Regions from separate parts of the Paenibacillus sp. GCM10027629 genome, predicted to be linked through region 2. Evidence: riboswitches for the same ligand, from Rfam matches in the RefSeq annotation. Region 2 holds a riboswitch; each other region holds the start of a gene.
The links. Region 2 has a riboswitch for cyclic di-GMP ahead of ACFQZR_RS24910 (MucBP domain-containing protein). Riboswitches for the same ligand answer to the same signal wherever they lie in the genome.
Positions count from the first base shown of each region.

Region 1: another riboswitch for cyclic di-GMP. It lies ahead of ACFQZR_RS08175 (class D sortase); the one in region 2 lies ahead of ACFQZR_RS24910 (MucBP domain-containing protein).
Region 3: another riboswitch for cyclic di-GMP. It lies ahead of ACFQZR_RS26130 (S-layer homology domain-containing protein); the one in region 2 lies ahead of ACFQZR_RS24910 (MucBP domain-containing protein).
Region 4: another riboswitch for cyclic di-GMP. It lies ahead of ACFQZR_RS07940 (IPT/TIG domain-containing protein); the one in region 2 lies ahead of ACFQZR_RS24910 (MucBP domain-containing protein).

Region 1 covers NZ_JBHTGZ010000005.1:481,024-489,364, forward strand. The annotation lists gene ACFQZR_RS08145 (ABC transporter permease) at 1-575, shown strand, start outside; gene ACFQZR_RS08150 (response regulator transcription factor) at 875-1,549, shown strand; gene ACFQZR_RS08155 (HAMP domain-containing sensor histidine kinase) at 1,557-2,951, shown strand; gene ACFQZR_RS08160 (ABC transporter ATP-binding protein) at 3,042-3,962, shown strand; gene ACFQZR_RS08165 (ABC transporter permease) at 3,959-4,666, shown strand; gene ACFQZR_RS08170 (ABC transporter permease) at 4,674-5,414, shown strand; cyclic di-GMP riboswitch class I at 5,693-5,779, shown strand; gene ACFQZR_RS08175 (class D sortase) at 5,845-6,507, shown strand; gene ACFQZR_RS08180 (Cna B-type domain-containing protein) at 6,522-8,341, shown strand, end outside.
Region 2 covers NZ_JBHTGZ010000014.1:27-8,367, forward strand. The annotation lists partial or broken gene ACFQZR_RS24910 (MucBP domain-containing protein) at 1-2,561, opposite strand, end outside; cyclic di-GMP riboswitch class I at 2,634-2,720, opposite strand; gene ACFQZR_RS24915 (ABC-F family ATP-binding cassette domain-containing protein) at 3,248-4,798, shown strand; gene ACFQZR_RS24920 (SRPBCC domain-containing protein) at 4,899-5,357, opposite strand; gene ACFQZR_RS24925 (DUF6597 domain-containing transcriptional factor) at 5,490-6,296, shown strand; gene ACFQZR_RS24930 (copper amine oxidase N-terminal domain-containing protein) at 6,316-7,512, opposite strand; gene ACFQZR_RS24935 (DMT family transporter) at 7,592-8,341, opposite strand, start outside.
Region 3 covers NZ_JBHTGZ010000017.1:99,491-107,831, reverse strand. The annotation lists gene ACFQZR_RS26135 (DUF6531 domain-containing protein) at 1-3,754, opposite strand, end outside; gene ACFQZR_RS26130 (S-layer homology domain-containing protein) at 3,772-5,865, opposite strand; cyclic di-GMP riboswitch class I at 5,910-5,997, opposite strand; gene ACFQZR_RS26125 (hypothetical protein) at 6,310-6,951, opposite strand; gene ACFQZR_RS26120 (ABC transporter substrate-binding protein) at 6,980-8,251, opposite strand.
Region 4 covers NZ_JBHTGZ010000005.1:433,564-441,904, forward strand. The annotation lists gene secA (preprotein translocase subunit SecA) at 1-2,362, shown strand, start outside; one part of gene prfB (peptide chain release factor 2) at 2,408-2,479, shown strand; one part of gene prfB (peptide chain release factor 2) at 2,481-3,515, shown strand; cyclic di-GMP riboswitch class I at 3,729-3,812, shown strand; gene ACFQZR_RS07940 (IPT/TIG domain-containing protein) at 3,875-7,624, shown strand; gene ACFQZR_RS07945 (YitT family protein) at 7,857-8,341, shown strand, end outside.

The DNA.
Region 1 (8,341 bases), on a different contig from region 2:
CGTTATCGCAAATGTTCGGGAAAGTGATGGGGATGTTCCTCGTCGGTCTTACGCAGATTGCCGTTTTCGTCGCTGCTGTCGCAGTGAACGTAAACTTGCCGCATAACATCGCGGTCTTAAAAGAAGCCCATATTGATATGTCGCAAATTGACCCGATGCTCTTAATCTATGGACTTGTATTCTATATTCTAGGCTACTTCTTGTTCGCGGTGCTGTTCGCAGCGGTAGGTTCGATGGTCAGCCGTACGGAAGACCTTGGTCAGGCAATCATGCCGATTACACTGTTATCACTGGCGTCATTCTATATTAGTATGTTCAGCCTAGCGACACCGAACACGATGCTGGTGAAGGTCGCATCCTTCATTCCGTTTACGTCGCCAACCTCGATGATATTACGTCTTGGTCTTGGTGAAGTGGCTTACTGGGAAGTATGGCTCTCGATCGTCCTTTTGCTTGTAGCGATCTTCATCTTCGGCTGGCTCTCTGCGAAGATCTATCGCACGGGTGTACTGATGTACGGCAAACGTCCATCGTGGAAAGAGCTTCGCAAAGCAATGAAGGCGTATAAGATTTAAGGTGATTGAGACTTTATATTATTAAAATTAATTTATTAGTATGTATGACAAACAAGAGTTAAGTTAACAACCAGTAAGATCAATCCATTGATCTTACTGGTTTATTATGTTTCATAAGTAAAGAGAGGGCTTGTGCCTTCCAATGAAAGTTCAGTTTTCTACTCTACTCATGAACAGGAATCGCTCACCCTCTCATTTTTTAGTAGAATAAATATACATATTGAATACCCATATCATCAAACGATTAGGATCGTACAATGCTCACATACAACTACGAGCGGCGAAAGGAGAGTTGGCGTATGATAACGACGCTGTTATACATTGAGGATGATCAAGAGATTGGAAGCTTCGTTGAGAAGCATCTTCGCGAACGTCAATACGAAGTGAAATGGCTTCGAAGCGGAGATCGGGCCACGGAAGAGGTTGAGGGCTGCAGCCTGATCATTCTGGATGTCATGCTGCCTGGTCTGGACGGATTTACCGTAGGCCAGCGTCTGAAGAAGGCGGAGCCTTCGATTCCGATCCTCATGCTGTCAGCGCGGACAGCGATTGACGATAAGCTTCAGGGACTTCAATTCGCGGATGACTATGTGACAAAGCCATTCCATCTCGATGAGTTAATGGCTCGAATTGAGGTATTGCTTCGGCGTTCCAGCACATTTTCCAACGTTCCAACGAAAGTGAAGCACTTGCTCGTCTATGAAGCAGAGAATCGGATCGTGAATACAGATAACGAAGGAGAGATCACATTAAGCGGCAAGCAGTTCCATATCTTTATGTATCTGATCCGCCATCTCGGCCAGATTATGACGAAGGAGCAAATCTATGAATCGGTGTGGGGTGAGCCCTTTTTTGAAGGGGATAAGACATTGATGGTACATATCCGCTATCTTCGCGAGAAGATCGAAAGAGATCCTTCGTCTCCTGAAATTATCGAGACCATACGAGGCATAGGATACAGGGTTAGAGGGTGAAGAAAGCATGAAGAGAGGCATTCGTAAACCCTATAGGTCGAAATGGTTCGCAAGACAATCCCTAAGAAACAAGTACCTGCTTATTGTCCTGGGATCTTTATTGTTCCTTCCCATTGTCCTGCCTGCCGTAAGCGTGTCCTATATCGTATTGGAAAATATGGTAAACAGAAATCAGGAAAGTGATTTAAAGTACGGTGACGCGTCTCAGGTAAGGACCTTGTGGTATGCCGCTGCAGCAGAGATGGAGGGAAAATCAACGCTCGAGATCAATCACCTTTTGCAGGAGCTGAAAGCACAGTATCCTGAGGCTTCGATGTTCTGGGTGAACAACGAAGGGGTAACAGGGTCAGAGCTTCCCTCACAAGCCGGAATACCTGATCAATGGACACCTGGTGATGCAGTGGCTTTCATGAAAAAGAGTGTGAACAGTGACCCGTATACAGTTGTAGCCTTCATGGGGAAGGACAATGCCAGCTCAAGCTTTATGGTGCTGCAAATACCGAGGAATCTGGTCGAGAGACCTCCGATGATAGGGACACCTGTATATATCGCCATGATCTTTATGGTGTTAGTGCTCTTCATAACCATATCCATTCTCTTCTTCCGGCACATCCAAAAGCGCTTGCTCCATCTGCAAACCGCAATGGTACAACAGGATGAGCATGGGATCCCAAAACCTGTAGAAATCAGGAGACAGGATGAGATTGGAGCGCTGGAAGCAGCGTTTAATGGAATGATAGAACAGCTGAGCGTCAGTCGGAGGCGACAAGTCGAAGAGGAGACCTTGCGGAAATCACTCATCGCCAATCTTTCGCATGATCTGCGGACGCCGTTGACCGTTATGAGCGGACATTTGTATGGCCTGCAGAGGGAAGATCTGAGCGGTCGTGGGCGGAACTCACTGGACATCGTACAGGACAAGGTATCGGGATTAAGTGAGCTGATCGATAACTTGCTGACCCACACGTTGATGACGAGCGGCCGTTATCAGCTGGCGCCAGAGCCGCTCGATGTGTTACGGCTGGTACGAGAGAGTGCTGCAAGCTGGTATCCGATCTGGGAGCGAGAACGTATGGAGATCGAGGTACTGCTGCCCGAAGAGGCATGGGTATGGAACGTGGACAAGTCGAGTTTCCAGCGTATATTGGATAATCTGTTCCAAAATATTGTGCGACACGCTTCGCAAGGCAAATATATCGGGCTGAGCGCCCAGCAGCGTGCAGGCAAGAGCATGCTAGTTATCGCTGATCGCGGCACCGGCATGCAGTCCGATTCGGAGGCTAAGGGAGCCGGTATCGGGCTGGCAATCGTGAACTATCTGATCGTCGAGATGGGGTTAGGCTTGGAGACGGATAGCTCAAATGAAGGAACTCGAATTTACATTTACGAACTGAAGAAATAATAGTGAACCCCGATAATTTAAACCAAATTTAAACTTTCGTCGCTGTTCATTTAACCTTGAGTAGGTATGCTAGTTCTCGAGGTGATACAGATGAGTAAATGGATTATAGAGACGAAAGGTCTTAGTAAAAAGTATAAGGGCCGCTATGCGGTGTCTGATCTGAACTTGAAAATAGCGAAAGGTGAAATATATGGCTTTCTTGGCCCGAACGGCGCGGGCAAAACAACGACGATCCGTATGCTGTTAGGCTTGATCAAACCATCCAGCGGGAGTATAGAAGTGTTCGGACAGTCGCTGGCAAAAGAACGGCTATCTATTTTGCGAAAGGTAGGCTCGCTGGTAGAGTATCCTTCTTATTATGGACACTTGAACGCGGTGGAGAATTTGGAGGCGATACGACGCATCATCGACGCGCCTCGCAAGCGCATTGATGAAGTGCTGGAGATCGTGGGGCTGACGAAAGAGGCGAAGCGCGCGGTTAAAGGCTATTCCCTTGGCATGAAGCAGCGGCTCGGCATCGCCAGCGCGCTGCTCGGCAGTCCGGAGCTGCTCATTCTGGATGAACCGACGAATGGACTTGACCCTTCCGGTATTCTGGAAATTAGGGAACTCATCAAAAATATGCCGAAGCAGCATGGCATCACCGTGCTCATCTCCAGCCACTTATTAAGCGAGGTTGAACAGATGGCCTCCATCGTCGGCATTATTCGGCAGGGCGAGCTTGTGTTCCAAGATACGATTCAGAACATGCAGCTTCAGTCGCAGAGCGTCGTAACCCTGCGCGTATCGGAGGTGCAGCGTGCACTAAGGCTGCTGCGCGCACAAAGTATTGATGCCTCCTTCCAAGATGTGGACTCGACTTTGACGATGGGTAATACCGATGACGATTCAGTAGCTAGCGCGGTGAGGAGTCTTGTGAGCGCAGGCCACTCCGTCTATCGAGTGGAGGAAAATCGCAAGTCACTTGAGGAGCTGTTCCTTCATATTGTCGGGGAGGGACGAAGCTTATGATCGGCAGAGCAATAAGGGCCGATCTCCTGAAGCTTAAGGGCAAAGGCCTCTGGTTTCTGGTGTTTCTGGCTCCGATCGGATTGATTGCCATGCAGGCGCTTAACTATGGCTTGCGATACGATTATTTGATGAAGCAATATGCGGATGATGTATGGAGATACTTACTGGAGAACATAGCGATGTTCGTTCCTATCGCGCTCCTCATGGGCATTACAATTCTAAGCTCAATGCTCGCGAATATCGAGCACCACACGAGCGCATGGAAGCAGCTGTTGGCATTGCCGATATCGCGTTATTCCGTATTTGGCGCCAAATTTGTGGTTGTGATATTCCTACTGACTATATCGTGCATTTTGTTGGCTCTGGGGTCAATCGCATTAGGCTTGATGCTAAGATTCGGGACGGATATTCCGATCGTCGATGTGGCAAAGTTGGCCTTCTATCCCTTTATCGCTTCCTGGCCCATTCTAGCATTTGTGCTATGGATGTGTATGACATATCGGAATCAGTCACTTCCCATCACGATTGGCGTAGTCCTGGCCGTGCTATCCATCTTTCCGATCTCAGAATGGCTGCCCGTGAGTTGGCCGCTTGCTGCATTCAAAGCTTCTCAGGGGGAAGTGTTCGTAGGGGTAGGTTTCCTCTGCGGCTTCGTCGTTCTGTTGCTCGGCTCTATTCACTTCAACCGGAAGGATGTGAACTGAGATGAATATCAAATCATTTATGGGATTAATGGCTTCAGAAAGACTAAAGCTGAGCCGATCCCCCATCTGGATTTTGGTTCTTGTAAGCCCGCTTATCTCGCTCATCATCGGTTTGATGGCATCGCTCGATGATACGCCAGCACTTATACACTACGTTCAGTTGCAGTCCGTCGTCTTCACACTTCACGCTATGCTGCTGCTTCCGATTTTGACGGGAATATTTTCTGCGTTTGTGTGCAGATATGAACATAGCGGCGGAGGCTGGAAATCACTGCTATGCTTGCCCGTATCTAGAACGGGCTTATTTATGGCAAAGTTCAGTATTGTTGTGCTGCTGCTTGCGGTTACCCAACTGCTCATGCTCGCTTCCCTAGCTGCGTCAGTAAGCTTTCATAATATTCCCGGAGGAATGAACTGGGAGTTGACGCTTCCAGCTATCATCAGCGGTTGGGTCGCTTGTCTGCCGCTCGCGGCTTTGCAATTATGGGTATCGATCGGATGGAGCAGCTTTGCCGCACCGCTGGCTATTAATGTAGCACTGACGTTGCCCAATATGCTGATCGTCAACTCTGCTCAGTTCGGACCTTACTATCCTTGGGCACAACCATCACTAGCCATGTTGACACATAGTGAGATGGACTTCGGTGCCTTCACGCTGCCGATCGAAAATATTCTGATTACGATTACGTGCAGTTTCATTCTGTTCTTCATTGGAGGATTACTGCATTTGAAGCGGAAAGAGGTATAGGGATTAGAAAACCGAATCCTAATACATCGTATAGAACTAGGGCAACTAGCCCTAGTTCTTTTTTTGGTATAAAGGATTGATATTCAAATAAGTTAAATCTTTGAAAAATCATGAAAAATATCTAAATACTATGAAAATTTTTCACTTTTTTATTTTCATAAATTGACATTCATATATACGTGATATATATTGGTTTATGCCAATGGTTCGTATATACTACTTTGCAACACATTATCTATACTCCATATTGTATTGGGTATATTAGCACTAATGGCAATTACATAATTTGGCACCCTAATCGAAAGGTTAGCTCGCAAAGCTTAGGAATCTAAGAGTTCATGACTTATGATCGTCCGGCCGCAATTAACATCGTTAATGCAGTCGGACTTTTTTGTGTTGAAAGGACGGAAAAGGAGGGTAGAAAGGGAAAATGAACAAAAAAATCACGGCCATCCTGCTTATGGTGATCGGAGTCGTGTTATTTGTAACTCCAAAACTGACAGAGATGTATCAAGATTATCAGCAGGAACAACTATTAAAGGAATGGCAGGCGAGCCTTCTTAATATTGATAGCGCAGAAGAACCTGCAGAGCAAGGACAGGAGGGAGCCGTGAAGCCTACATCTACCCTTCCCGCAATCCGAGGCAGTGAAGACAATACAACAGTCAAGTCCCCAGAGCATGAAGCTGCAGAAGGAATTCTGACGATTGACAAAATAAACTTAAAGCTTCCTATCCTTCATGGAGCAACGCAAGCCAACATGAGGAAGACCGTTGCTAGTATTGCGAATACAGGTAAGGCGGGAGATATCGGGAATTATGCCATAGCGGGTCACCGAAATCGTACATATGGAAGGAATTTCAACAGGTTGGACGAGCTGGCTGTGGGGGATCACATCAAGGTCAATAATGGAAAAGAGCAGTTTGAATACACAGTAACGGAAAAGTTACGTGTCAAGCCAGATGAGGTGTGGGTGCTAGATGCTAATGGCAAGGATAAGGAAATTACACTTGTTACTTGTGATCCGATGGTAAACCCTACTCATCGCCTGATTATCAAAGGAAAACTAATAGATAAGACTCAATTTAACTAGAAAGTGAGAATCATATGATTAGACAGTCAAGAAAAGCATTTTCAATGTTGGTAATCTTTATGACTTTTATGTTTACTATAGGTCAGAGCTTTGTACCCATGATCGCAAATGCACAGGAGTTAAATACAACTGGATTCGTTGATAGTTTTACGATTGACAAAACAACACTAAATTACGGGGAACAGACTCGAATCAATGTAAATTTTAGTGATAAATCTGGAAATCAAATGAAGACTGGGGACACGTTAACATTAACGTTACCTCCGGAATTAGTAGGATTTAGTGGAACGATTCCATTAGAAAATGAAGCAGGAACTAATTTTGGTACTTGTCAAATAACGACAACGAATGTGGTATGTACATTTACAGATACGGTTGAGAAACTTCGAAATATTAGAGGGCAATTTTATTTTACAGTTCGAGCTACGAATGTAGCAACGGATCAAAAGAAAGATGTTGAAACAAGTTTAGGTACAAATTTAGATAAGCAAACTGTAACGATTACCGGTCCAACTAGTGGCGGTTCTGGTTCTAAGCCATTTTTCTACAAAGCTGGTGATATCCAGCCGGATAAGGCCGATCAAGTGCGTTGGTTCCTAAATATAAACTTAAACAAAGAATATTTAAGTCGCGATATTGTTGTGTCTGATCGTTTGCAGGAAGGTCAAACTCTTAATAAAGATAGTTTTCGGATAACAGTTGATAACAGAGAGTCTTTATCCATTGAAGAATTTCAAAAGCAACGTTATGGAGTTATTCAGTTTAATGACGACGGTCTTTCATTTAAAGTCGTGATTAACTGGAATATGGGAAGTGCCAGGTCTTTTACCGTTTATTATACAAGTACTATAACGGAAAGCGGAAAGAGCCAAGAATTTTTGAAAAATAATTACGAGCTTGATTACCAAATTCTGTACAAAGACCCGGTTTCCGAGTCGGATAGTGCCACAGTCAAAAATATAACATTTGGCGGGGATGCTCAGGGTGATTTACCACCTAAAGGAACTTTAAGAATCGTTAAGCACATTGAAGGGAATAAAGAGAAAGTCATCCCAAATGTCTCGTTTAAGTTGTACAAAGAGTCAGGTGAACAAATTGGAGATACCTATACAACGGATGATCAAGGTATGGTTGAAGCTCCTGCTTTAGATGTAGGAAATTACTATGTACAAGAGATTGCAGCTCCAGACTATCTGGATTTCGATCCTCAAGCCAAAGTAAGCTTTACGATTGATGCGAGTGCTGAAAAAGGCGTTAAGCTGATGATTCCGAATAAAGTGAAGACGACATCCATCTCAGGAACAAAAACATGGAATGATAACAATGCGACAGAACGTCCAAGCACCATTCAAGTAGAGTTACTACAAAATGGTCAAGTTATCAAAACACAAGACTTAACAGCAACAAATGATTGGAAATATACATTTACAGATGTACCTGCGTATGATGCTGATGGAAATGCTTATACGTATACTGTCAAAGAACAACCGGTAGCAGGATATATATCTGAAGTGAACGGTTATGACATTACGAATACAAAAGTGGTGCAAACAACTACCGTAGAAGGAACAAAAACGTGGAAAGATGACAATGCGGCAGATCGTCCAAGCGCCATTAGAGTAGACTTACTACAAAACGATACTGTGATCCAAACGCAAGATGTAACAGCATCCAACGGTTGGAAATATACATTTGCGAATTTGGCAGTAAATGATGCTGATGGCAAAGCATATACGTATACCGTGAAAGAACAACCAGTAGCAGGATATACATCCGAAGTACACGGTTATGACATCACGAATACAAAAGTGATGCAGACAACTACCGTAGAAGG
Region 2 (8,341 bases):
CCTTTTTCAAGGTACTTCACTGTCACTTTTTGCGCCGATGCTGTGTAGTAGAAGATCGCTTCTTGCGTTCCATTTGTGAACGTGTAATCGATTGTTGCTTGTTCAGGCGTGTAGCCTGCAACTTCTTTTGCTTCTAGCTTAACGGTCTTGCCTGTTACGCCTTCTTCAACTTCAGGCTTCGCAAGTTCTTTGTTCGTTCCTTTTTCAAGGTACTTCACTGTCACTTTTTGTTCAGCTGCTGTGTAGTAGAAGATTGCTTCTTGCGTTCCATTGATGAACGTGTAATCGATTGTTGCTTGTTCTGCTTTGTAGCCTGCAACTTCTTTCGCATCTAGCTTGATTGTTTTGCCTGTTACACCTTCTTCAACTTCAGGCTTCGCAAGTTCTTTGTTCGTACCTTTTTCAAGGTACTTCACAGTTACTTTTTGCGCCGATGCTGTGTAGTAGAAGATCGCTTCTTGCGTTCCATTTGTGAACGTGTAATCGATTGTTGCTTGTTCTGCTTTGTAGCCTGCAACTTCTTTCGCATCTAGCTTGATTGTTTTGCCTGTTACGCCTTCTTCAACTTCAGGCTTCGCAAGTTCTTTGTTCGTTCCTTTTTCAAGGTACTTCACAGTTACTTTTTGCGCTGCTGCTTTGAAGTAGAATACAACCTCTTGGTTTTTCTCAGCCGTGAATTTGTATTCCTTTGTGCTTTCCCCTACTACTGTGTACCCTGCAACATTCGCTGCTTTCAATGTTGTTGTTGCATTTGTTGTTCCAGGTACTGTAATCGATGGTGCTACTTCCTTATCAGTTCCTTCTAATAAATATTTTACTTTCACTGACTGTGCGATTGCCTCGTAGTTAAACGTAACTGTAACGTCTTTATTCGGCATCGTACCTGTGACTTGGCCACCCTTAACCTCCAAGCCACTTCCTGCACTGACACTTACATCCTTCAACGTATAACCTTCAAATGACTTGCTCTGGATGTCTATTGACTCGCCTTGAAGTTTCTTAACATCTTCTGCCTTCTCAAGCTCGATGTTCCCTACTTTATACTCGATTTTGATATTGTAAGGAGCTTTCGCATAACCGAACCAAATTGTTGGGTTAGGCTCACCATATGTTAATGTTACATCTTGAGGACTAGCACCCTTCTTAAGAAGATAACCTTCCACAATTTTTGCCGTTACCGTATACTTCTTGTTAATATCAAGCGCTTCATTGCCATTTTGTTTGAAGGACTCGCTATATAATGGTGCAGCAAGATCTGGTCGATCAACCGGCTTATTTTCTTCATTAACCGGCGTACCCTCAGCATTGACCCTGTACCCTTTGACCATAATAGAACCTTTACCAAAGCTTACTTTGGGAACTTCAAAATCTTTGGATGCAGGTTTATTATTCACATCCGTATATTCCATATATGTCTTACCATTGGTCGGATACAATGTATTTGGATCTGGGTTCTTTGTTGAATCCAGCTTCACGATGTAAGTCATCGTTGCTGGAGATCCTTCAACGATGTTTCCGATTTCCCACGTAATCGTTTCTGTTGTGTCGTTCCATTTAATCGTACCTTGCGAAACTTCAGGTCCCTTGGTTTTGTCGAACATACCGCCCATTGGATCAATGACTTTTGCGTTTTGTGCTGCGTAAGAAATCTTACTGGATAGTTCCGCGAAGACTTTTTCTAACTCAGAACTATTTGAAGCGTAATAGCCACGATTCTGGCTGTACTTCAGTACGTTTGTAGCGTTGGTGTTATCCCCGACTTCAAGTCCAATGGAATACATTTGGATCCCTTTATCCATCGCAAGCTTCGCTTCAGATATCGTCCCTTTTCCATTGTCAGTTACCTTATACTTACCTATTTTATAGCTGTAATCGGTCCATCCGGAGTCCAAATCATAACTTCCGCCTGATCCGATTGTATACGTGTAATCGAAATTCGAAAGCGCAAAGCTTTTCGTTTTGTCTCCTGGCCAAGTATAATCCAAAGCGTTAGAAGCCTTGTAGCTATATGTCGGTTCCCCATCACTTAAGAGAACGATGACCTTGTTATCCGCCTTACTTGACTTTAATAACTCATCAGCGCGGTGAATTCCTCCTTGGATATTCGTACCTCCACTCGGAGAAATATTGCCAATCGCCTTTTTCAGCGCATCGATCTGTCCGGCATTCTTGAAATCCGAAACATCCGTCACATCACCAGCAAAGGATACAGCGGCAATTCTTGTGGTCGAATCTTTATAAAGCAGTCTGTCCACGAACTTCTGGGCAGATTCAATCGCTTTGGACATCCGAGTCCCTTTCATACTACCGGACCGATCAATCACCAAAACTACGTCCGAACTACTCTTAATGTTCTTTCCTTCAACCGTTAGGGTTACTTTCCATTCCCCTGGCGTGCCTGTCGGTTCGGCCTTCTTCGTCAGATTGACCGCGCCTGGATTCGGCCAGACCAGATCGTTCGAAGCCGCCGCAGAACTCACTGGCAACGTGCCAGGAATGAATCCTGTAAAGACGGACAAGATGAACATCCATGTCACTACAAGTCTAAAACCTCGTCTCATGTCTACCTCCTATTAATATATTATTTCAGCTCCTTGGAAACGCAAAAAAGTCCGACTGCAATAACAACTGTTAGCTGCAGCCGGACTATCATAGGTCAAAGACCATTAGACTCCGAGGCTTTGCGACCTAACCTTTCGGTTAGTGTGCCGAAATATATAATTCTAGTCGTTGCAGATGGACATTATGTAGGTCTAAAGTAGGATAAAGGAACTATTTACATTGACTAATATATGCCACGAATAGGCGCAAAGTCAATTGATTTCGGGATTCTTGAACCTAAAGTTATTTTAAACTACGGGCTATAGGGCTGGGTTGACTCGTTACAATGAAGTTGCATATACTATAGAAGTAACCAACAAAATCAATCACATGAGGTGGAAAGGATATGGAAATTTTGTCGACTGTTCTTAGAAGAGAATTACCTTAACACGGGAGAAGTCTGCCCATTTTAACGTTAAGTGAATCCGAGAACAGTAGATAAAAGCCAATCCCTTTCTTACGAAACCTATATGATCGTGGGCGAGGTGTATTCACCTCGTCTTTTTTGTATATTCCACCATAGAAAAATAACGATTTCGTCGTTCATACAACCATGAATTGTTTCTTACGAAACAGAAGATTGCGAATTCTGCTGTTCTCTCGATTCAGCCGTAGCACAAGCTAAATTGAAAGGGAGAGAACAAGAATGAGTTTATTAAGCATTGAAGACGTTACCCATATGTACGGAGATAAATTGAATTTTCGCGAGATCAGCTTCCGCCTACTGCGCGGAGAGCATGTCGGCCTGGTCGGCGGCAATGGCGCGGGAAAATCGACTCTGCTCCGCCTGCTCGCAGGCGAGATTTTGCCAGATTCCGGGCGCATCGATTGGATGCCGCAGATCAATGTAGGCTATCTGCAGCAGCATATCCATTTACAGCCCGGGACGACGATTGCAGCCTATCTGCAGAGCGCATTTGCACATTTATATGATATTGAACGGCGCATGCTGGGCATGGCCGAGAACATGGCCGAGGCAGACAACGATCTAGACACGCTATTACGGCAGTACGGCGAGCTGCAAAGTCAACTCGAAGACTCGGATTTTTATCAAATCCACGCTCGGATTGAAGAGGTCGCTGCGGGTCTTGGCATTCTGGATCTCGGCATGGAGCGTGATGTCAGCAAGCTGAGCGGCGGCCAACGAACGAAGCTGTTGTTAGGTAAGCTGCTTCTTGAAGAACCTCACGTATTGCTGTTGGATGAGCCGACCAACTATCTCGATGATGTGCATATTGCTTGGCTGACGGGGTATTTAAAAAGCTATGAGCATGCATTCATCGTCGTATCCCATGATGAGCATTTCCTCAACGAGATCACGACGGTCATCTACCATCTGGAGCATCAGACCTTGAGGCGATACCCGGGGAATTACAACAATTTTCTGAAGAGTCATGAATTAAGCCGTCTGCAATTGCAGCAAGCTTATGAGAAGCAGCAGCAGGAAATAACACGACTTGAGAAATTCATCGATAAGAACCGTATTCGTAAGGCAAAGCAAGCGAAGAGCCGGGAGAAAATGCTCGGTCGGATCGAGCTCATCGATAAACCTACAACCGGACCACAGCCGCGCTTCAGCTTCGAGGTGCGTCAGAATCCCGTAAGCCATGTCATCACAGCAAAAGGCATTCAAATTGGCTATTCGACGCCGTTGATTGCCCCTGTCAATTTGGATGTGAAACGCGGGGAGAAAATTGCGATCATTGGCCATAACGGGATTGGTAAATCGACCATGCTGCGTACCCTGCTAGGCCTCATGCCTCTGCTTAACGGTACTCTTCAGGTAGGGGATAACGTGAAGGCAGCCTATTTTGCCCAGGAAAACATCGCTTCTGACCAGACACCCCTGGAGAGGCTCTTAGCCTTCCGGACCGATCTAACGCAGCAGCAAATTCGTAAGATGCTTGCAATGCCCGGCTTGACCGAGAAGCATATCCGGCAGCCCCTGCGCCACTTGAGCGGTGGAGAACAAGCCAAGGTGAGGCTCTGCGAATTAATGCTCACGGACAGCAACGTATTGGTACTCGACGAACCGACAAACCATCTGGATGTGCGAACGAAGGATGCCTTTCGCGAGGCGCTTAAAGCCTATCCGGGCACGATCCTGCTCGTATCCCATGAATCGGAATTCTATCGAGACTGGGTTACGCAAGTATGGCGTGTGGAAGATTGGTGCCGTGGTGCAATAAAAACGTAATTAATGATAGAGGACGAAAACAAGAAGAACCTGTGCGAATCCTTCGTATAAGAAGGAATCGGCACAGGTTCTTTTTTATGTAGGCCGCTACGACGTCCTTTTACCAACCGAAATCGATCGTATCTCCCGTCTCGCAATACGTCTTCAAGTTACTCAAAATCATCCACCACGAGCTCTGCGTGTTATCGTAGGATGGGTGGCCCTCCGTCCACTCATCATTGATCAACGTGAACTTCGTACAGTTGCCCACGGTCTCAAGATTGAACGTCATTCTGGACTGGAACTCTGCATGGTTCTCACGATAAGACGGACCTGCGTGCTCCGTACCGCTATACGTCTTATAAGGCTCGTAGGCGAGGACTTCACCGTACACATGAACGGTCTCATCCCCATCCGCACCCGGTCCGATATAAGCATAACGGCTACCGATTTCAAAGGTAGACTCTAATACGCATCCGAAGAAGAGCTTGCGCGTATTCTCTGGGACGAACATGGCATCCCACACTTGCTCTGGGGTTGCTTTAATATACAATTCATACTTCAATGGAACTTCACGCATTCCTTCGTTCCTCCTTCGATTTATGCAATACATATCAAGCGCATAACTATGCTAATATGATTATAAAACGTAATTATGCCCAAGTATTGTAAAAACGCGACAAAATGCACGCAGGAAAAGGAGCGGCTATTCATGAAACCCGAAATTGTAAAACCCAGTATGGGCGTATTGAATTTATCCCGTGGGACACATAAATTTCAACTGACAAGGCATGAGCCATCCGAAGATATCGATCAGTTCGTGAAGCATTTCTGGATCGTCAGCTGGGATTTAACTGAACAAGCCCCCTACTTGCAGGAGGTTGTACCGAACCCTTGTGTGAATCTCGTCATTGAATCGAATCGAAGCGCCATTTTCGGTGCTGCGAAGCAGAAATATACGCACCACTTAGAAGGTAAAGGGGTCGTATTCGGTGTCAAATTCAAGCCTGGCGGGTTCTATCCGTTCATTAAGCAACCGATCTCCGAGCTCGCGAATCAACCGATGCGCATTCAAGATGTATTCGACGTGGAGATCGGAACGTTAGAGCAGGAGCTGCTCACGCAAGAGAGTGAGTCCGACATGGTCCGTCTAGCCGAACAATTCATTCGCCCAAAGCTCCCGCCATGGGACGACCAGGTCGAGTTCATCAATCAGATCATCGACCGCGTAAAGGTGGACCGTGAGATAACGAAGGTGGACGAGATTTGCGATCTTTTTCACCTGAATAAAAGAACGCTGCAGCGTCTCTTCGACCAATATGTCGGTGTCAGTCCGAAATGGGTGATCCAGCTCTACCGATTGCAAAATGCCGCTGAGACGATCGAGCATCAGCCGCGCATCGATTGGTCCGAGCTCTCCACGGAGCTAGGTTATTATGATCAGTCGCATTTCATCAAGGATTTTCGCACCATTATCGGCAAGACGCCGGACGAGTACGTAAGGGAGCAGTTAAAGTGAAGGACACCTCTCGGGTGTCCTAGTAATTAGCATCTAAATCATATTCTGAATAATAAGTCCACCGATCATTGTCTACCCAATCCATACTGATTAATAAATCATATACATGAGGTCCAATTACCTTACTATCCCCATTATATCGTTGTGTGAATTCAACTTTGGCATTTACCACTGCATGTGATTGATCAACATATAACACACGTGCATTCATCAATTTATGAGTGGTAATTGTTTTATTGAACTCTTCTTTAATAATATCTTCATACTTACCGTAAGTTACTTTTTCATTCCATTTCTTAATTACCGTTGGAGAAATAGATTTAATAGCAGTCTCATAATTCTTCTCATTCATTGCTGTGTAATATGTGTTTAAATCTTGTAGTACCTTACCGATTTGGTCTGATTTGTTTACTAGTAATCCATCCGCTGTAACATCAATATTTTTGGGGACATCAATCTTCAAATGTATAGGATCCATCTTTGAGATCTTCCAACCTGATTTCTCTTTATTCAAAACAAACCTAGTCTCTGACGACTCATTCAATACTTGAGTTTCATAAGAATAACCCGCATGTACAACTGCTGTATTATTGTCTAGGTACTCAATCTTATTAACCCATGTCTCATAGTTTTTAATAGGAAACACCCGAGGAAACGATTCACTCGCTTCATTCACATACAATATATCAGGATATGGATAGTCTTGAGAAAACAAATCTGACAATGGTTTGTGCTTATCCTCTTGTAGATATCCTGTTAGAGTTTTTCGAATAGAATCATCCGCACCGTATCCAAACTTCGTAAAGGTAATTCTATTATAATCTTGATTATATACTATCTGATATCCGAGAGCTTCTCCGATAAAACGTAAAGGAACGTATATACTTCCTTCTATAGTACGGATAGGTTCCGGAAGAAAATATCTTTTATTTTTATACTCTACTATATCTTCACCCATCCATAAGTACATCGTCCCACCATCAATCTCTGCAGAGATTTCCTGTGCGTCCTTATCAAAACCTATCTTGGCACCCATTGCTTCAAACAAAGATCGATAAGGAATAAATGTCGTCCCCTCGATTACAGTAGCTCGTGCATTTAGCTTCACACCATTAACAATAATTTCAGTTCCCTTAGCGTTTGCTGCAAAACTCACAGCACTGCCCAATAGTAATAAACACATCGATACACAAACTGTGAATAATTGTTTTTTCATTTTTCTGTTCCCACCCATATTATGTAATAACTCTATATATAGCATTTTTTTCCACGTATTCATAGGAAAAAACCTTACTTCAAGAAGTAAGGTTGGGTGATGCCGCGGTATCTTTGCGCTCCAGACTAATCCAGACCAATCCCGCGGCCATACATACGGCACCGGCTAGCTGCCAGCCTGAGAATGATTCGCCGAAGAAGAGATAGCCCGCCGTGACGGCAGAAGCCGGTACCACATAGCGGAAGAAATTCGCGCGTGCCGCGCCGACCTTGAACATGCTCGCATTCCATACAACGAAGGAAATGACCGTGCAGATCAGCACGTTATAACCAATCGCGGTATAATGCGTCGCTGTCAATGCGCTCCAGTCCACTTTGCCCCAAGAACCAAACGTGAACGGAAGCATGCCGATTGCTCCGAACAGGATCATCCATGTACTCACCCGCAGAGCAGAATACCGTTTCATAATTGGCATGCAAGCCAGGTTATAGAGTGCCCCGAATATACTCACACCCAGCGCTAGACCATTCCCAATCATATGGTTGGAGGACAAATCGAGTCCTTCGCTTCCTCCAAGAATAATGAAGCATACGCCGATGATCGCTGCAACGCCGCCTGTCACGAGACGAGAGGAAATCCGTTCTTTCATGAACAAAGGCCCGAACAACGCTGCACAGATCGGCCAAGGTGCTACGTTCAATAGCGATGCGTTCGCCAGCGTCGTATATTTGATCGAGTACATAACGGCGATCTCGAGCCCCGTCACCCCAAGAAGTCCAATGACAGCGAGCTGTAGTGCCACTTTCACCGGGATACCGATACTTCCCTC
Region 3 (8,341 bases), on a different contig from region 2:
ATGTGTACGTCACCGAAGTCTGATCCGGATAGATCACGCGGCTACGTTGGTTATTTGCTCCCCATTCATAACGAATCGTCTGTTGACGCGCGTCCGTCACTTCGGTAAGGCGGTTCAACGGGTCATAGGCATACGTTGTTTGTCCCTGCGCATCGTTCATCGCCGTCCGTCTGCCGAGTGCGTCATATTGATACGACACTTGCTTGCCATCCGCATAAGATAGCTGCGCCAGCCGGCCTGCCAAATCATAACCATAGGAGGTCTGCAGTCCCTCTGGGTCCATGACCGTCACGGCTTGCCCCATGCCATCATAGGTTAGCTCTGTTGCCTTGCCCAGCGGATTCACGGAACGAATCAATTGACTACGCAGATCATACGCATATGTCGTCGTTCTGCCCATGGCATCGGTCTTGGCCACCAGATTACCAACCGCATCGTATTGGTAATTCGTCTTCTGCTGCATTGCATTCGTCACCGAGGTTAATTGCCCCAGTACATCATAGGCATACGAGGTCACTTGCTGCTTCGCATCGATCAAGCGCTCCAGCTGGCCGCGTGCATCATACGCAAGATGCGTCGTCGCGCCAAGTGCATTTACAATCGAGGTGACACGTCCCAGTGGATCGTAGTCATACTTCGTAACGGCCCCGCTCGCATCCATGCTTGACGTCACTTGTCCAACCGCATCGCGCTCCATCTTCTGACGTTCACCCATCGGATTCACCATCGCGACGAGCTGACCCCGCGCATCGTACTCGTACTTGACTACCGCGCCATTCGGACGCGTCACTTGTACCAATCTGCCTGCTGCATCATAATCCAACTGCGTCTGCTGCCCCAGCTCATCTGCTGTCGTCACCAGTTGACCCAGTGCATCGTACTCGTACGAGGCGACAAAGCCCAATGCATTCGTCTCTTGCACCAAACGGCCTAGCACATCATATGAGAACTGTGTTACCGCACCCGTTGGGTCTGTAATCTTCAACGGCAAATTGCGCACGTCATATTCAATCCTCGTGACGCCTTGATTCGCATCCGTCCGTGTAAGCAAGTTGCCGTTGCCATCATACGTAAACGTCGTGCTGAATCCGTTCGCATCAATCATCTCCACCAGTCGATCTACGTTATCGTAGACGTACTGTGTTGTCGCGCCGTTCGGCTCCTTCGTCTCGAGGACATTGCCGACCGCATCATAGCTCTGCGTGGTCTGTTGCCCTTTGGCATCCGTCACCCCCGTCAACCGATCGAATGAATCATAGCGATACGAAGTGACCGCACCTGCTGCATCCGTGCTCGATACCAAGTTGCTGTTGCGATCATAAGCTAGTTTCTGCTTCTGTCCGAGTGCATCAATTACCTCGGACACACGGTCGCGAGGGTCGTAATTCGAACGGCTTACGCGGCCCAGCGCATCTACCGATTCGGTAACGCGGTGCAGTGCATCCCGCTTCATTTGCTGTTGATGGCCCATCGGATCGATCACTACCTGCAAGAACCCGAGCGCATCATTCTCCAGCTGCATCTTCTCGCCCTTAGCATTGGTGATCGATGTTACCGTACCACGACCGTCATACGTTAGTTTTGACACTTGCCCCAGCGAATTCGTTATCTCACTCAAATTGCCGCGAGCGTCATAAACAAGCCCAGTACGCTGTCCCAGCGCATTGATCATTTCTACCGGCAAATTATTATCGTTGTAAGCGATTGTCGTCACGGCGCCTGCCGGATCAACCACCTGGATCTGATTGCCACGTTCATCATACCCATATTTCGTCATATTCCCGTTGCGATCCGTCTTGCTCGTCATATGGTCGTTTGCATCATACGTGAATAATTCGCTCGTACCGTCCGGATAACGAATCGCCGTCTGTCTGAACCGCTCATCGAAATCAAAAATTTTGACGCGTCCCAACGGATCTGTCGTCGTGGATTTCCGATTCTTCGCATCATACGCAACTTCGGCCCAACCGCCTGCAAAATCCCGTTGGCGTACGACCCGGCCCTCAGTGTCATATTCGTTCAGCAGCGTTGCTGTCTCATTCGGATTGTGCATCTCCGTCATCTGATGCTTATCGTTGTAGCCAAACCCGATCTCTGCACCGTCCGCCAGCTTCACCGCTATCAAGTCATGCGTCAACGGGTTATGGCTGTATTCAATCGCGCGCCCTGTCCCATCTGCTACACGCACCAGCTTGCCACTTGGGCCGTATGTGAACGTTAGCGAACCGCTGTCACTGCTTACCTGTTCCAAAACTGTACCGCTATAAGTTAGTTTCACTTGATTGCCATTCGCGTCCCGAATCCGCTGCAGCAGCCCGTCTTCCCGGAAGGAGTACGTCCATTGCTGAGGAGTCGACAGAGTATACGTCTCATCCGCGTTGCGCTGCAATTCATCATAAACCCCGAGCGGCCGCTCATAATGACCGTCCGGCTTCGCCAAATAGACATCGGATGCGCCTTCCGGTCTATACAAGATCATCTCATTGCCGTCTCCCCGCTGCAGCCGCCACTCATACGAATGACGCCAGCCAAAACCGATCGCTCCATCGAACGAATCCCGGCTATGATAAGCGATGTTCATCACGAGCGGAATCGGACCATCCAGACGCATATTTTCATGCTGGAACAGAAAATCTCCCGTCGCAATATTAATCGGATCCCACCATACTGGAGGGTGGGCTCCATCCCGATTCGCAATCTTCTCGAACGTCAGCTCGCCAAGATCGGATTCCAGAATATTGCCGGCGAGCAGCGGATCTTTAATGAGCAGGTGCATGCCCTTCTCGACACTGTCTGGACAGCCTTGCTGATCGTTACAAGTCCGAATTCGGACGTTATTGAAATCTGCGATCTTCTTAACACCCGCGACGAGCGCATCTTTGCCCGCGACTTTGTAATAATACCCGGCGAGCGCTTCCCACGTCACATTCCAGGCTGGCGCTTGATAACGAAGCACATTCAGCATGTCCGACGGAACGCTCGACTTATTATCTGTGCCAATCGTCCGCTCCGCCGTAGCCTGAATATGTGCAATCTCATACAGCGGGAGCTTCACCCGAACTTCCCACTCACCGACAAAGGCTTTCGGCTGCTTCGTCGCTTCTTTCGGGAAATTCGTAAAGTCCTCAGCTACAATCTGCATGCCTTGCGACCAGGTGCGCTGCGGCTTAACGATAATATCCGAGGCAAGTACTACCTCATCTCCCGGCACTTGATCATAATTAACCCGCTTCGTTGTACGCATCCGAACCGTTACTTTGGAGCCAATCTCCCCGAGACCGCGCAGGATATGCGTCTCACTGCGCAAATCCGGTACCACATCGAGCGCTTTCGGGCGCATCGGTGGCGAATTGACGACGGAGACGTCGACATCCTTCTTGAACTGCGCGAACTTATCTGTCGGGGTTACACATACTTTGTAGTCCCCATCCGCTATTGGACGGCCGTCGATTTGACCGTTCCACTCTACCTTGTTATCTCCTTGCGGATACGTCCCACTCTCAATATCTCCTTCCCCGCATAAATCAATCGTTGCAGGATGCTCCATATCTTGAAATTCCCATATAATGCTCGTCTTCGGCGCATAGACCGAATTAATCGGCAGCGGATCCACTTTCATCTCAACCGTCGCCGCTTGTGCTTTCTCCACGCCGAAGCCCGGAACCATCGGAATGCCCGTCAGCAATACGACGACTGCAAGCATTCCGCTAATCCAGGAGCGTATCATCTGCTTATATTTTCTCTTCATCATCATTTCTCCCCTAATTCAACCTATAGCTTCCCTTGATTCTGCAGCATCCGCAGCAGCATTACGACGCCTTGCGCCCGTGTCGATACTTGGCCCGGATGAATATTCATCCCTTCGCCGGTCAATAACTTACGTTCCAAAGCACTCGCCATGAAAGGTCTAGCCCACGCACTCACCTTAGCCCCATCCCGATATGCATCCAGAATACTTTCGTCCGTCACCTTAAGCGGCTGTCCCGCTAACCAAGCTTCCGCACGCACGAGCATTGCCGTCATCGCTTCGCGCGACAGCTTCTCATTCGGATGGAACTTCCCTTGATCCCCTTGCACAAGACCTGCTTGTACCGCCGCTTCTACATGCACGTAACTCCAATGCGACTTCGGCACATCCACGAAACTCGGCTCATTCCCGAGCAGTGCCTGAAGCTTCAATGCACCTGACAACATGGTCACGAATTGTGCACGGGTTAACGGCGCATTCGGCTCGAATTTTCCGGCGCTGACCCCTTGGACGAGATGGCGTGCCGCAGCCGTCTCAATGGCTTCCTTGGCCCAGTGCCCCTGAATATCCGAATAGGTAATATCCGTGAGCTGCAATCCATACGTACCCGGCCCATCGATCTCCGCCACCATTTCCTTGCGTTCGTTATCCCATCTGCCACCAATATCCTCCCATTTGCCTGCCGACGCATCGAACGCATACACCGACAATTTGCTCACCTGATTCGGCTTCATCTTCGACACATCCACCGGGATATGCAGCGTAAGCGGCTTTACAGTCGCTTCCTTCCAGCTCAACTTCACGACAGGTCCTACCGGATGCGAATTAGCAGCCACCTTCTGCTTAAGCGCCTTGTCCCAAGCCGTCGTGACCGTTAACGTCAGCTTCGAACGCTCTTGAAAAGCATACTTCGGCACGTTCAACGAAATCCCAGACTTCCGCGCTTCCAACACGCCGCCATCCGGGCCGATTTCAGCCTCTACCAACTCATCCATTTCCATCGAAATCACTGAATTCCATGAACCTGGCGTTCCCGCTGTGGAAGACTGCCCCGTAGTACCGCCTTCCTCTTGACCCTCTTGACGCGTCATCGTCTTATAGACCAATTTCTTCTGATCATTCATAACGAGAAGGCGATCCCCGTCGAAGAACAGATCCTTCTGATTGATCTTCCCTGATGTGACCTGCCACGTCTTACCTGTCCCCATATCTCCTGCAAAAATCTGAAGTACCCCGTCAACATATTGCGTCCAAGCCGCATAAGAATCGCCAAGTGCTGCATGCGAAAGATTCTTCCCGGTAAAAGGAGGAACAAGAACCATCTTTTGCGGCGTCTGCATATCCTTCAAATCATATAAAACGACGGATGTCGTATCCTCGCCACCTTCATCGCTTCCTCTCTTGAATGTCAGGACGCGCGTACCGTCAAATGCATAAGAGCGGAACGCCTCTCCCTCATCCAGCACAATCACCTTCGTCGTTGCACCTGTATTCACGTCATAGAGATACCCTGCATCCTGATACCAATATTTTGTAAAAAACACTTTGTCATTCGCAATCTTCGGATAATCTCCATCACCAATCACCTTTTCCGTACCGGCCTTGAGATCGTACAAATACACTTTGTGACCCGATTCCCCCCATACCACGTAACGTCCATCCGATTGCGGCGAACCTAAATGTCCAACGGTCTTGCTGATCTTCGTTTCTTTACCCGTCTTCAAGTCGAACATATAGATATCCCAGTCCTCTTCGCCCGGAGCCGTATTTCTTTTATCCGCCCAGAATATGAGATCACCATGAATCGACAGCTCTCTTTTATACGATTTCACCGGCGTCAGCAGCTTGGATTGATTCGTCTTCAAATCCCGATACATCACTTGGCGCGTCGTATCCGCACCCGTGACGAACCACACCATATTCGAGCCCGAAATTTGAATATCCCCCCCTTGCATGTCCACCTTCGTCACTTCATCCTCCGTCTGAATCTGTACAGCAGCATGCGCACTTGGCGCAGCCAGCACACTCCATGAAGCAACTGTTAATGCACAGCAGAGCGCCGCCATCCGAAGCCGGTACTGCCATCCTTTCTTTCCTTCTTCCGTTCTTCTCATCATCGATTCCCCCTATGGTCTTTTTTGGGCACACAAAAACCAAGCCTTTGAGCGGCCCGGCGATCATAGTACGAATGTACCTTAGACCCGTGGCTTTGCGTCCCCGTCTTTCGAACGAGTTTGCCTTGGTTCATTCACTTGGTTCATAAAAGATTTAGGTTCTATAACCTAAATTCACGCGCGATCTTCATCGATCAAAAACCTGCATTTCCTTTTGGTGGTAAAATATACCTAACCAAAAAATTACATTCGTCATCCACTTCTAAATTCCTCCAAATTCGATTCCAAAGTCATAAAAATAAGTCGAAATACCTAGAAATATGTCATTTTCTGAAAAGTTCTTCTGTCCAGACATACCACGCCAAAAAACCGCTCAGCGGTTTCGCCAAGCGGTCATGTTCCTACTATTAATCTTTACTTCATGAAACTGAACCTGCAGCCCTTTCCCTACATCTGAATCGATTCGATCATCTCATGCACAGCATTCTGCCACTCCCCCTTCACATCTGCGGGACAGGTGAATGTGATTTCCAGAAAAGCGCCGTCTAATTCAGCCCAAGCCACGAGATGATACGTGTCGCCTGCCTTGGATGGAACGATGACCTCATTAATCGCGATATGCTTCCCATGGACTTGCTGCGTCTCATCCTTCAACCACTCTAATTTTACACCTTCATATTGTTGTTCGAAGATCCCTCTCATCTTCAAACGTCCCATATCGATCCCCTCATCCGTCACCAATTGCTCAGGATCATGCAGCATTTCGAGCTTCACTTGATTCGCTTTATCGGTATAGATCAATTTCGAATTTGTGGAGCCTGACGATTGTGCCTCAAGGCCCTCCGGAAGCTTCAATGCCATCAGATCCGAGAATACTTTCGTCATGCCCTGCCCATCATTCTGGCCTTCATCATTCTTTTGTTCCTTCTCGGCAGTCTCTTCACCCTTTTGTTCTTGCTTTCCCCGTTGATCTAGCGGCTCAGCCTCTATATTCATTTCTGCCTTTGTTTCTTCCGCACCTGGAACCGAGCAAGCTGAGACACTGGCCACAACTCCGAATACGAACAACACCGCTATCCATTTTTTCATCCATCATCATCCTTTACTCAAGATTTCATTACTCATTCAAATAGGTTGTGATCCGATTTGCGATCAGATCCGCAACAGCTTGCTCCGACTTTTGTCCGCTAAAATAGGCTTTCGCTTCCTCTTCAATGATCGATTGAATCTTCTTATCTTCTCTCACCGTTGTCTTCGTATCGGCGACCATCTGTTTAAGAACTTCGAGGTCTTCCTTGCTAACCGGTACGGAAGATCCCGTCGGCGACTCCACCGAGCCTTTATTCTCAAGGTCCTTGAACATCTTCTCGTTCACCGATTTGTTAATGGAGAAACCCTGCAGTCCCGGCAGCATCTGCGCCTCTTCAGACATCAGGAATTTCATGAAATCCCACGCTTCCGCCTGGACGTCTGAGTTCGCGTTGATCCCGAGCGTCCTATTCATGATGAATGAACCTCCCGATTGCTCCTGCAAAGCCCGTGGCTTGTTATAGATCTTCCCTTTCTCATAGAACATGGCTGGTCCGACAAAATAATCTTCAGGAGATATAATCATCGTAGGCAAAAAGTAGGATTCATCTGCAGCAATCTCGGCCTTCGTGACGACTTCATCATCATACATCTTCTTCACTTGCTTCATGAGTGATGAGAATGCGTTCGTGTCGAAACGCTTCTCATCCTTCACAATCCCTGCATAGTTATCCGAGAACAAATAGTTCAGCATCTGCTCCGGAGGCGTATTTCCCGTCGCATGTTTCCGTTTCCCTGAAGCTGCCAAGCTTTTACCAACCGTTGTGAAATCGTTCCATGTCCAGTTCGAATCATCGAATGTCACGCCTGCATCCTCAATCGCCTTGGCATCCCCCATCATCCTGTCCAAGAAGAATCGTAAAGGCAGCGTGTAGAGACCTCCATTCATCTTGGCACCGTCCAGAATATTCATCTCATATTGGCTGGCATCAAAGGACTGATCCTGCTTCATCAGATCGCTCAAGTTAACCAACACTTTTTTATCGACATACTTCACGACAGGCAGCCCCATCACATCAAAGGCAATGATATCTGCCCCTTTACCCGATAAGAGTTCGGTGTTGGTTATGTTTATATATTTTTCCCCCTCCCCTTCATAGCTGGCATTTGGGTCCTTCATATGTGCCTTAATCTGAATATCCACATTCGGGTGACTCGCTTCATATTTTTTCTCCGCCTGTGTATAGACTGGATCAGCGCTGAAGACGGATAAGACGACGGTTTTTTTCCCCTCCTTCTTCTCGTCGCCGTTCTGCCCGCCGGAGCAAGCAGCCAAACTCATGGAACATGCAACTATCAAACATACGATCGAACTTTTTCTCATCTCATTCCCTCTCTCCATATGCAAAATCTATTAATGCGTGTTCAAAAAGTCGGCATTTCAGCACCG
Region 4 (8,341 bases), on a different contig from region 2:
TAAAGCGCGTCTTGAAAAAGGCGAAACGCTAGATGACATATTGCCAGAAGCTTTTTGCGTGGTGCGTGAAGCTTCGATTCGGACGCTCGGTATGCGTCACTTTGATGTACAGTTGCTCGGCGGTATGGTCCTTCACGAAGGTAAGATCGCAGAGATGAAGACAGGGGAAGGGAAGACGCTTGTAGGTACTTTGCCAGTCTACCTGAATGCATTGCTGGGTAAAGGCGTACACGTCATCACCGTCAATGATTACCTCGCACAGCGGGATAGTGCATTGATGGCTCAAATTTATGAATTCCTAGGCTTGACGGTTGGGGTTAACCTGAACGGGTTGAGTCATGAAGATAAGCAGGCTGCGTATGCTTGCGATATTACGTACGGAACGAACAATGAGTTCGGATTTGACTACTTGCGGGATAACATGGTGCTCTATAGCGAGCAAATGGTTCAACGCCCACTATACTTCTGTATTATTGACGAAGTGGACTCCATCCTCGTCGATGAGGCGAGAACACCGCTCATTATCTCAGGACAAGCCGCGAAATCGACGGAGCTGTATTTTGCTGCGGATCGATTTGTTCGTCGTTTAACGGCCGAAGAGGATTACACGGTTGATATTAAAGTGAAATCCGTTGCGTTGACGGATGCCGGTGTTGCGAAGGCAGAGAAAGCATTTGGCGTTGAAAACTTGTTCGATCAAAGCCATGTGACTTTGAATCATCACGTGTTACAAGCGTTAAAAGCGAACGTGATCATGCGTCGTGACGTTGACTACGTCGTTCAAGATGGTGAAGTCTTGATCGTCGATGAGTTCACAGGTCGGATCATGCAAGGTCGTCGTTATAGCGATGGTCTTCACCAAGCGATTGAAGCGAAGGAAGATCTCGATGTTCAGAACGAGAGCATGACGCTTGCGACGATTACATTCCAGAACTACTTCCGGATGTATCGCAAATTGGCTGGGATGACAGGTACAGCGAAGACGGAGGAAGAAGAATTCAAGAAGATCTATGGTCTTGAAGTCATTCAGATCCCGACGAACCGTCCGAATATTCGTAAGGATATGCCGGATGTCGTCTATAAGACAGAAATGGGTAAATTTAAAGCGGTTGTCGATGAAATCGTAGAACGTCATAAGAATAAGCAACCGGTGCTCGTCGGTACCATTTCGATCGAGAACTCTGAGCTTCTCTCGGAAATGCTGAAGCGCAAAGGTGTACAGCATAAAGTCTTGAATGCGAAATACCACGCGGAAGAGGCGGAGATCATCTCGGATGCAGGGATTGCGAACTCCGTTACGATCGCGACGAACATGGCTGGACGTGGTACGGATATTTTATTAGGTGAAGGTGTCTCCGATTTTGGAGGTCTGCATATTATTGGTACAGAGCGCCATGAGAGCCGTCGGATTGATAACCAACTCCGGGGTCGTGCGGGACGTCAAGGGGACCCAGGTTCCTCGCAATTCTACTTGTCGATGGAAGATGAGCTCATGAGACGTTTCGGTGCAGAGAACATCTCTGGTATGATGGATCGTCTGGGCTTCGATGAGGAATCACCGATTGAGAGCCGTCTTATTACACGTGCGGTTGAGTCCGCTCAGAAACGTGTTGAAGGCAGCAACTTCGACGTTCGTAAAATTGTCCTTCAGTATGATGATGTGATGAACCAGCAGCGTGAGATTATTTACAAGCAGCGCCGCGAGATTCTTTTCTCCGATAATATTCGTGAAATTGTCCTTGATATGATCAAGCCGACCATCGAACGTATTGTCGAAGCGCACTGTTCGGAAGATATCCCAGAGAACTGGGAACTGGATGAAGTAGTAGAATGGGCGAACAACACACTCCTCGAAGCCGACCAAATTTCGAAAGACGACATTTGGGGCAAGGAAAAAGAAGAGATCGTGGAATTCATCATGGGTCTTGTTATAGAGCGCTATACAGCACGTGAGGAAATCATGGGCGAAGAAATGATGCGTGAGTTCGAGAAGGTTATCGTGCTTCGCGCCGTGGATAGCAAATGGATGGATCACATTGATGCGATGGATCATCTGCGTCAAGGGATTCACTTGCGTGCATATGGCGGTACGGATCCGCTTCGTGAGTACCAATTTGAAGGCTTCGAAATGTTCCATGAGATGATTAGTCAAATCCAGCAGGATGTGGCGACGTATATCATGAAAGCACAAGTAGAACGTAACCAGGAGCGTCAAGCGGTTGTCGAAGAGAGTAAAATCTCCACGAACAACAGCAGCGAGCCTGCGACGAAGCAACCAGTGCATAACGAGCCACAAATCGGACGCAACGATCCATGCCCATGCGGCAGCGGTAAGAAATATAAGCAGTGCCACGGGAAGTAATCTTCCCGTCTAACGACGAATGTGAAGCCAGATGAGGTGGATGGAATGATCGAACCAAGCGTGAAACAGGATTTACGTGAAATTGCAAAGAGATTATCTGACCTTAGGGGGTCTCTTTGACTTAGATATGAAGCAAGAGATGATTGAGAATTTCGAGGTCAAAATGGCTGCGCCCGACTTCTGGGACGACAATGAGCGTGCCCAAGGCATTATTGCTGAGCTAAACGTGGTCAAATCGGCCGTCGATCAATATCAATCATTGAATCAAGAGTATGAAGATACGACGATGATGCTCGAGCTTGCGGCAGAAGAGCAGGATGAAGATTTGGCAAAAGAGCTATATGTTAATGTGGCGGGCCTGATGAGCAAGCTGGAGACATTCGAGCTTCAGCTGCTGCTCAACCAGCCATACGACAAGTTCAACGCGATTCTTGAGCTGCATCCTGGAGCGGGTGGTACAGAGTCCCAAGATTGGGGCCAAATGCTGCTGCGGATGTACACCCGTTGGGCGGAGAAACGGAACTTCAAAGTGGAAGTGCTCGACTATCTCCCAGGGGATGAAGCGGGGATCAAGAGTGTAACCCTTCTGATCAAAGGCTTCAATGCTTACGGTTATCTCAAGGCGGAGAAAGGTGTACATCGTCTGGTACGGATTTCGCCGTTCGATGCATCTGGTCGTCGTCATACTTCGTTCGTATCATGCGATGTTGTACCAGAGATTTCGGAAGATGTGGAAGTCGACATTCGGACGGAAGATTTGAAGATCGATACGTACCGTGCGAGTGGTGCGGGCGGTCAGCACATCAATACGACGGATTCCGCTGTTCGGATTACGCATATCCCGACGGGCGTCGTCGTAACGTGTCAGACGGAACGTTCACAGATCAAGAACCGTGAGCGGGCAATGACTGTACTTCGTTCCAAGTTATATGAGCGTAAGATCGAGGAGCAACGGAAGCAACTTGATGAAATTCGTGGAGAACAGTCGGATATCGCTTGGGGAAGTCAGATTCGTTCCTATGTATTCCATCCCTATAGTATGGTTAAAGATCATCGGACATCTGTCGAGACAGGTAATGTCGGCGCAGTAATGGACGGCGATCTGGATGCCTTTATTGATGGGTACTTGCGCAATCAGATTCGGCACGAATAGATATTAGAAATTCCCACATCATTAATGATGTGGGAATTTTTTTTGTTCTAAAGCATGAAAGTATCTTATTTTTTCTAAATTTCTTGATATTAATAGTTATTTTTTACTATTTTCCATAAAGAATCTTGATTAAAAACCGATAATAATAAGAGAAATGTATTTTTATCCAATTAAAAAGAACTATTATGAATGGGACTCGAGAACGAAGACAATCGAAAATGTTAGCAAAACTGTAGTGATGCAGTGACGCAAAGCCATGGGTCTTTCAAGAAATTGAAAGATTGCCAGGTTCCAACTTGATAGAAACAATGGCATTTGCTGTTGTTTTTTATATTGCAAAAAATAAAAGGAGGATAAGTATGCAATCTTTTTTTAAGAAGGTAAATATGATGATGGTACTTCTTCTTGTGTTGATGATGGTACCATATCAAACCACTTCGTATGCGGCTGCTAATGATTATGTAACCGTATCGAAAACTGTAAATCCAACGGTAATTACAACAGAACAGGAGGCGGAAGTAAAGCTAAACATCCAGGGGACTCCTCCGGTGAATGTTGTCATGCCGAATGACGTAATTTTGATCATTGATAAATCAGGTAGTATGAAGCCGGATTACCAACCCAACCATGGTGAAGATAAGATGTTGGCTGCTAAGAATGCGGCTAAAGGTTTTGTCGATTTAATGGATATGACTAAACATCGCGTTGGGGTTGTTGATTTTAGTTCTGCAAACTTAACAAAATCTCTCCCTTTGACGACTGATAAAGAAGCTGCTAAGAGCTATATTGGATCCATTGAAGCAAATGGAGCAACAGCAACAGGAAATGCGATTGATTTAGCGATTAAGGAGCTTGAGAACCATCGCCCGGAAGCTCAACCGGTTATCGTCATTATGACGGATGGTGATGCAACCGAGCCAAAAGGTACGGCATACGAGTATGCAAAGGAAAAAGCGCAGGCTGCAAAGGATGCAGGGATTGTGTTCTATACAATTGCGTTACTTCAAAAAGATGAGGATCCTGCAACGAGCGGGCCAAATAAATTGTTGAAGGAAATGGCAACGACATCTGCTCACCATCATTTTGTGTTAGGTTCAGTAGGATTAAGCGAAATTTATGCAGCAATTGTTAAGGAAATAGGTATGGCAAGTGCATACAATGTTCAAGTAACTGACATTGTATCACCTGAATTCGATATTGTTCCCGGTTCGTATGATTCAAATATACCGAAGCCAATAGTCAATGGTAATGTATTGACATGGAACTTTCAGGAATTAAAGAATAGTGAGTTAACGTTTACCTACAAGATAAAGCCGAAAGACCCGAACAAGAAAGGTACTTTCCAGGCTTCGACAACTGCCTCTACCATTACGTATAAAGACTATGCTGGGGCAGCGCGTCAAAAGGCGATTCCTTCGGTTGCAATACAAGTGAATTTGTCAGCACCGATTATCACTTCAATTGAGCAGAACTTCGGCAAACCAGAAGGTGGAGAGACTGTATCGATTAAGGGGGACAATTTCAGACCAGGTGCTACAGTGACTTTTGGAACGACTAGCGCAACGAATATCAACGTAGTGAGTAAGAATGAAATTACGGCAACAGTTCCAGCTGGGGCACAGTCTACGGTTACGGTTACGGTGAAGAATATAGATGGGCAAAAGGCTACAATACCGTACACTTACAAAGCAGACCCAGTGGTTACCTCGTTTGATCCAAACAATGGACCGTTAGAAGGCGGTACAGTTGCGAAGATTAACGGCAAATATTTCACACCGGGTATTGTAGTTAAGTTTGGCGATCAGATTGCTCCAATGTACGTGTATACAGATTCAACGTACTTCAGAGTAAAATCTCCGAAAGCGACAAAATCGGGTTCTGTAGATGTCACATTAACCAATTCCGATGGTACGTCATTTACAATCCCGAATGGTTTTACTTATAATGAGCCAGTAGTTGAGAAATTGACGGTTACCATGATTTCCCCAAATATTGGTGAATTGGCTGGCGGCGATTACATCTTTTTAGATGGTAGCAAGTTTGCTTCCGGAGTAAAAGTATATATAGGATCTGTGGAAGCACAAATTACAACTTATTATTCTACTGCGCGTGTTAAAGTAAAAACTCCTGCAGGTCAATCGGCAGGTGCTGTAGATGTAAAAGTCGTGAATCCAGATGGAGAGAGTGTGACAATCCCGAATGGTTTTACCTATAATCCAGCACCAGTAAAACCTGCTCCAGAGTTAACGAGCATTGCACCTGATAATGGCTTGATTAGTGGCGGCACAAGCGTGACGATCCAGGGCCTTAATTTTGTTAAGGGCTTAAAGGTATATTTTGGATCAACAGAAGCTGTGGTTAGTTCATTCGAATCAAGTTCGAAAATCGTTGTGACCTCACCTGTGGCGGTTACCGAGGGCTCTGTTGATGTGAAGATTGTGAATCCGGATGCTCAAGAAGCTGTGAAAACAAATGGTTTTACCTATCTGCCGATCCCGCCGAAGGTACCGTTAATTAGTGGATTATCTCCCGATAACGGGCCATTAACAGGAGGTACGCCCATTTATATTGACGGACAAGATTTTACTCAAGGTTTAAAGGTTTATTTCGGCGGAAAAGAAGCTGTGGTTAATACTTTTTACACTAGTGCTCGAGTGAAAGTAACAGCACCAGCCGGAACGCAAGCTGGATTAGTTGATGTTAAGGTTGTAAACCCGGATGGGCAGGAGAGCACTAAATTAAATGGATATACGTATAATGCACCACCAGTTCAAAAGGCTCCGACGATTACAGTACTTTCACCAAACAATGGTCTGATTACTGGAGGAACGATCGTTTATATCGATGGTGCAGATTTTGTTCAAGGATTGAAAGTATATTTCGGGGATAAAGAAGCTGTAGTCAATACTTTTAACTCCAGTGCTCGATTGAAAGTAACGGCCCCAGCTGGGACGGCAGTCGGAGCGGTTAATGTCAAGGTTGTAAACCCGGACGGCCAGGAAGGCGTTAGCATAAATGCTTATACCTATAACCCACCGCCTGTTGCGAAGGCTCCAACGATTACAACGCTTACACCGAACAGCGGTCCGATTGACGGAGGAACGGTTGTTTACATCGATGGAGCAAACTTTGTTCAGGGATTGAAAGTATACTTTGGGGATAAAGAAGCTGTTGTGAACACGTTCTACTCAAGTGATAGAATTAAGGTTACAGTACCATCAGTTACAAATGAAGGTGCAGTAGATGTGAAAATTACTAATCCAGACAATCAATCAACTACAGCAGTCGCTGGATATACTTATATCAAGCCTGCACCATTGCCAGTTACAATTACTGATATCTCTCCTAATAAGGGTACCGTAGCCGGTGGAGAGCTTGTAATTATTAGCGGAACGAATATTCAATCAAAAGCGATCATTCAATTTGGCAATAAGCCAGCGGTAATCGATACTTATTATAGTACGAGTAAAGTGCGTGTAAAGGCGCCAGGTTCAGACGGGTACCTTGGGAATGTTGACGTAACGATTATCAATCCTGATGGGGGGACAATTACCAAGGCTCAAGGGTATACGTATGAAGCGGCAATGCCAGAAATTACGTTGGTAACACCCAATCACGGTCCTATGGCCGGAGGTACGAACGTTTATGTTGACGGTAAAAATTTCGATCCAGATATGAAATTAACTGTAAATGGCGTACCTGTTCCAGTTTCTACTTATTACAATAACACTAGGTTTAAATTTATTAGTCCAAGTAGCGTAACAAGCGGCCCGGTAAATATCGTTGTTACGAATCCTTCGACAGGTGCTGCTGGTGTAGGGACATTTACTTATGACACTCCACCAAAGTTACCAGCACCAGTTATAACCCAGATCTCTCCTACAAGTGGGCCTATTACGGGTGGGACGAGTGTTTTCATTGACGGTAGCGGTTTTGATACAGGATGCAAAATTTATATTAATGGAGTAGAAGCACAATTACTCACTTACTTCAATTCCACTAGATTAAAAGTTAAATCCCCTGCAGCTGGAAGTGCAGGTATAGTTGATATCAAGATTATTAATCCTGACGGACAGGAAAGTAATACAAAGCCGTTCGAATATAAATAATAATAATAATAATAATCCGAAAAAGTGACGAGTAGGGTACCTTCATGGGATCTCGTCGCTTTTTCTTTTTTATGATATTCTATCTTAGTAACAATTAAGGTTTAGAAGTTAATGTACCGTATATTACGTACTTAACATGAAGAAAATGAGTTGTGTAAAAGAAGAATTTATCATTTGAGCGAGGTGGAGAACTGTCGTTAATATAATTAACAATTAACGACAGTATGATTACATGAACGTGAAGAACGTAACAAAAAAAAACGAACGAATTGTAAAGCCGTTGCATCCGGTATTACTCGGCATTATTGAATATACGCTTGTCATTATCGGAAGCTTTAGTATTGCTGTGAGTTTTAACATATTCATGCTGGCGCATCAGATCGCCTCTGGCGGCGTGTCGGGGATCTCGATTTTGGTGCAGCACTTCACGGGGATTCAACCGGCTTATACGCAGTGGATCATTAATATTCCGTTATTTATTATTGGCGTCATGCTTGTAGGCAAAAATTTCGGCCTAAAGGTGCTCGTCGGGACGTTCATCCTTCCATTATTCATCCTCTTAACGAAAGATTGGCCAACGCCTACGGATAATCCACTGCTCGCATCCATCTATGGGGGACTCGGGATCGGACTTGGTCTAGGGCTCGTATATCGGGCGAGAGGGTCAACGGGTGGCTTGGATTTGGTCGCGCAGTTGATCAACCGGTTTACAGGGCT